2 regions of the Lysinibacillus sp. BNK-21 genome follow, and region 2 is predicted to be linked to the other one. Evidence: a T-box and tRNA genes for the amino acid it is inferred to sense, from the RefSeq annotation. Region 2 holds a T-box; the other holds one or more tRNA genes.
What was found. The T-box of region 2 lies ahead of ileS (isoleucine--tRNA ligase). A T-box ahead of a tRNA ligase gene usually reads a tRNA of that ligase, here a tRNA-Ile.
Positions count from the first base shown of each region.

Region 1 (2,347 bases), 1.1 Mb from region 2:
TCACACCCGTTCCCATACCGAACACGGAAGTTAAGCTCTTTAGCGCCGATGGTAGTTGGGGGCTTCCCCCTGTGAGAGTAGGACGTCGCTAGGCATAATACCCAGGAGGATTAGCTCAGCTGGGAGAGCATCTGCCTTACAAGCAGAGGGTCGGCGGTTCGAGCCCGTCATCCTCCACCATATGCCGGTTTAGCTCAGCAGGTAGAGCAACTGACTTGTAATCAGTAGGTCGTGGGTTCGATTCCTATAGCCGGCACCATTTTTTCGAGCCATTAGCTCAGTTGGTAGAGCATCTGACTTTTAATCAGAGGGTCGAAGGTTCGAGTCCTTCATGGCTCACCATTTATAAATAATAATAAGCGGGTGTGGCGGAATTGGCAGACGCACTAGACTTAGGATCTAGCGCCGCAAGGCGTGGGGGTTCGACTCCCTTCACCCGCACCATTATTTTCATTGCCAGATAAAAAAGCTTATGCACATGCGGAAGTAGTTCAGTGGTAGAACACCACCTTGCCAAGGTGGGGGTCGCGAGTTCGAACCTCGTCTTCCGCTCCAAATGTGCCGGGGTGGCGGAACTGGCAGACGCACAGGACTTAAAATCCTGCGGTAGGTGACTACCGTACCGGTTCGATTCCGGTCCTCGGCACCATTTTAAATGCGCCCGTAGCTCAATTGGATAGAGCGTCTGACTACGGATCAGAAGGTTATGGGTTCGACTCCTGTCGGGCGCGCCAAAAGAACAACGGGAAGTAGCTCAGCTTGGTAGAGCACTTGGTTTGGGACCAAGGGGTCGCAGGTTCGAATCCTGTCTTCCCGACCATTTCCAAAAAGATTATGGGGCCTTAGCTCAGCTGGGAGAGCGCCTGCCTTGCACGCAGGAGGTCAGCGGTTCGATCCCGCTAGGCTCCACCATAAGTAAATTAACCAGTATAAAGATCCTGGCGGCGTAGCTCAGCTGGCTAGAGCGTACGGTTCATACCCGTAAGGTCGGGGGTTCGATCCCCTCTGCCGCCATCTTAAAGGACCTTTAGCTCAGTTGGTTAGAGCAGACGGCTCATAACCGTCCGGTCGCAGGTTCGAGTCCTGCAAGGTCCACCATTTATATATTGTAACGGAGGTATACCCAAGTCTGGCTGAAGGGATCGGTCTTGAAAACCGACAGGCGGGTAACACCGCGCGGGGGTTCGAATCCCTCTACCTCCTCCAGTTTTAAATTTTTATAAATGGTGCTTTAAAAACTCGAAACAACATAAAATTATCGCGGGGTGGAGCAGTGGTAGCTCGTCGGGCTCATAACCCGAAGGTCGTTGGTTCAAATCCGGCCCCCGCAACCAAAAGGTCCCGTGGTGTAGCGGTTAACATGCCTGCCTGTCACGCAGGAGATCGCCGGTTCGATCCCGGTCGGGACCGCCATTTTTAAAGATAAAAGTCATGAGAAGCAAAAGAGTGAGCAAGCTTAGCATGGACGAAATGGGTCAGTAGCTCAGTTGGTAGAGCATTAGATTGAAGCTCTAAGTGTCGGCGGTTCGATTCCGTCCTGACCCACCATTTATGCGGGTGTAGTTTAATGGTAAAACCTCAGCCTTCCAAGCTGATGTCGTGGGTTCGATTCCCATCACCCGCTCCAAGGGCCTATAGCTCAGCTGGTTAGAGCGCACGCCTGATAAGCGTGAGGTCGATGGTTCGAGTCCATTTAGGCCCACCATTATTCCGAAGTAGCTCAGTTGGTAGTAGCACCTGACTGTTAATCAGGTTGTCGCAGGTTCGAGTCCTGCCTTCGGAGCCATTTTTATTTTGGGGAAGTACTCAAGAGGCTGAAGAGGCGCCCCTGCTAAGGGTGTAGGTCGGGTAACCGGCGCGAGGGTTCAAATCCCTCCTTCTCCGCCATGGGCCCGTTGGTCAAGTGGTTAAGACACCGCCCTTTCACGGCGGTAACACGGGTTCGAATCCCGTACGGGTCATACTAGAAACAGTAGATGCAATTGCATCTACTGTTTTTTGATATTCATAGATACAAAATTTACTCTTGATTCAATGCATTTTCATCCATATAAACTACTTCCCAGATATGCCCATCTACATCTTGAAAACCCCAACCATACATAAATCCGTGATCTTGTGGTTCACTATAAGGTTTACCACCAGAGGCAAGAGCCTTATTCACTAATTGATCTACTTGTTCACGATTTTCAGCAGAAAGACATAAGATTGCTTCTGCAGAAGTAGTAGTATCTGTAACTTCTTTCTTACTAAATCCTTTAAATCGTTCTTCAACCATTATTAATACGAAGATATTTTCACTAATAATCATTGAGGCTGTTGTTTCATCACTGAATTGTTGATTGAA
Region 1 is NZ_JBLQTS010000001.1:892,409-894,755, forward strand. It holds rRNA gene rrf (5S ribosomal RNA) at 1-94, shown strand, start outside; tRNA gene ACMGGO_RS04390 (tRNA-Val) at 105-180, shown strand; tRNA gene ACMGGO_RS04395 (tRNA-Thr) at 184-259, shown strand; tRNA gene ACMGGO_RS04400 (tRNA-Lys) at 267-342, shown strand; tRNA gene ACMGGO_RS04405 (tRNA-Leu) at 360-444, shown strand; tRNA gene ACMGGO_RS04410 (tRNA-Gly) at 481-555, shown strand; tRNA gene ACMGGO_RS04415 (tRNA-Leu) at 561-649, shown strand; tRNA gene ACMGGO_RS04420 (tRNA-Arg) at 658-734, shown strand; tRNA gene ACMGGO_RS04425 (tRNA-Pro) at 744-820, shown strand; tRNA gene ACMGGO_RS04430 (tRNA-Ala) at 837-912, shown strand; tRNA gene ACMGGO_RS04435 (tRNA-Met) at 941-1,014, shown strand; tRNA gene ACMGGO_RS04440 (tRNA-Ile) at 1,022-1,098, shown strand; tRNA gene ACMGGO_RS04445 (tRNA-Ser) at 1,114-1,206, shown strand; tRNA gene ACMGGO_RS04450 (tRNA-Met) at 1,260-1,334, shown strand; tRNA gene ACMGGO_RS04455 (tRNA-Asp) at 1,338-1,413, shown strand; tRNA gene ACMGGO_RS04460 (tRNA-Phe) at 1,473-1,548, shown strand; tRNA gene ACMGGO_RS04465 (tRNA-Gly) at 1,554-1,627, shown strand; tRNA gene ACMGGO_RS04470 (tRNA-Ile) at 1,629-1,705, shown strand; tRNA gene ACMGGO_RS04475 (tRNA-Asn) at 1,710-1,786, shown strand; tRNA gene ACMGGO_RS04480 (tRNA-Ser) at 1,797-1,887, shown strand; tRNA gene ACMGGO_RS04485 (tRNA-Glu) at 1,890-1,961, shown strand; gene ACMGGO_RS04490 (VOC family protein) at 2,021-2,347, opposite strand, start outside.
Region 1: it has a tRNA-Ile gene. The T-box ahead of ileS (isoleucine--tRNA ligase) is inferred to sense a tRNA for this amino acid. The anticodon was not compared.

Region 2 (2,347 bases):
GCCCTGGCAGACAGGACAGGTACAGACAATGTCATCTATAAATGGCTTATGCAGCTCTAATTGTTCATTGACAGCTCCTTTGGCTAATTGTTGTAGCGCTGCAACACTATTAGGTGCCTCCTCATGATTGCAATCCTGACAAATCCACACATTGAGTGGTGTTCCCCAATAACGATTACGACTAATATTCCAATCCACTAAGTTTTCTAGGAAGTTGCCAAATCGTCCATCCTTAATATGGCTAGGGTACCATGTCACCTGCTGATTATTTTGTAAAAGCTGCTCTTTTAATGCCGACATTTTGATAAACCAGCTATCTGTTGCATAGTACAATAATGGTGAATCACAGCGCCAGCAATGCGGATAGCTGTGCTCATATTTTTCTTTAGCAAATAAAAGCTCTTTTGCTGCAAGCATTTTAATGATATCGACATCACAATCTTTCACAAATCGTCCAACAAGCTCAGGTACCGCTTCTGTATAACAGCCTTTAAGATCAACTACATTGACAAAGGACAAGCCATGTTGCTGCACCGTTTTATAATCGTCCTCTCCATAAGCAGGCGCTATGTGTACAATTCCTGTTCCACTATGCTCTGTCACATAATCTGCCATGACAATGATATGCCCTTTATCGACGGTAACATAGGAAAATGGTGATAGATAGGAAACACCTGCAAACTCCTGTCCGTCATGCTCACTTAATATTTCTACAGGCTCTGAAAAAACCTTTGATACCAACGATTTAGCTAGTATATAGATGCTGTTTGCATGCCTTACACGGACATATCGAAGAGCAGGATTCATAGCCAAGGCTACATTGGCTGGTAATGTCCAAGGCGTCGTTGTCCAGCCTAAGATATATTCGTCTCGATCCTCTAGCTTAAACATTGCAGTAACGGATAAATCCTTAACATCCTTATAGCCCTGTGCCACCTCATGAGAGCTTAAGGAAGTTTGACAGCTAGGGCAATAAGGTGAAACGCGATGTCCTTGGTATAACAGTTTTTCCTTGTGAACATGGCTTAAAATATGCCACACAGATTCAATATAGTCATTACTTAATGTTGTGTAAGGATCATCCATGTCAAGCCAGTAGCCAAGCTGCTCTGTAAAAGTACGCCATTTTTGCTCATAGGTAAAAACGCTCTTCTTACATGCTTGAATAAATTGCTCCACCCCATAGTTCTCAATCTCCTGCTTTCCTGAGATTCCTAATGCCTTTTCTACCCCTAATTCCACAGGCAACCCATGTGTATCCCAACCTGCTTTTCGTTCAACTAAATAGCCTTGCATTGTTTTATAACGTGCCACCACATCTTTTATGGTTCTACCAAATGCATGGCCGACATGTGGTAAACCATTCGCTGTTGGGGGTCCCTCATAAAATACAAAGGGCTGCTGTTCAGCACGATTACTTACGGATTTTGCAAAGGTCCCTTCTTGCGCCCATAATGTACGAATCCTTGTTTCTCGTTCAACCGTTGTTTCTTTCTTTTGTTCTTTCTGCATATTAGTTCCTCCTATACAAGCAAATTTGTATAAAAGGCATACAAAAAACCCCGTCCCAAGGAAAAGGGACGGGGTTAACCGCGAATACCACCCTAATTCTATTGACACGATGGCCAATAGCACTCAGCAACGTACAATCATACGTGTTCTTTTTAACGGTAGACACCCGGATTAGCTTACTCCATTCAGCTAATCTTCTCAGAGAGGATTTTCATGTAACACCTGCACACCGACTTCCACCAAATGTCGGCTCTCTGTAGAACAAAGTGAAACACTACTCTTTCTCATCAACGAATTTGTATGCTTTTATTGTCCTTCATCTTAGCAAATTACCAATTGTCTGTCAACGGAGGACAATCTTAAAAAATTTCGTTGAGACAAGTGGCAATACTTTGATGGAGATCAGCATATTGTGGCTGTTGAATGGTTTGAATCAAAAAGCTCTTCAGCAATGTTTTACTATTGAATAGCACGAGAATGTCTAGCTTCTTGTTAGTGAGATTCCTTTACTATTTTCATTTCTACGATATCCTTATAATCAATGAATGGCTGAGCGTCATCGTTCCCAATCGACTGTCTATATTGAACTTCTACTCGATCACCAACTGATAGTGTTTGCGGGACATCCACTAGAGGGAACCATGTACCATTACTATGTTTTTGCACTAATTCATCGACAGATTTTTGCCCAACCTCGCTAGCCAAGACGCCTGAGACAACTAAAAATTCATGTTCCTTGATCGCTAAGACCGTTCCACTTCTGATGAGCTTCATTTGGCTGTCCTTTTCAGGGATTTTATATTTTTCTCGTAAGGAAGCAATGTCTTTATGATAA
Region 2 is NZ_JBLQTS010000001.1:1,995,294-1,997,640, reverse strand. It holds gene ileS (isoleucine--tRNA ligase) at 1-1,512, opposite strand, end outside; T-box leader at 1,574-1,812, opposite strand; gene ACMGGO_RS10185 (DUF3221 domain-containing protein) at 2,005-2,347, opposite strand, start outside.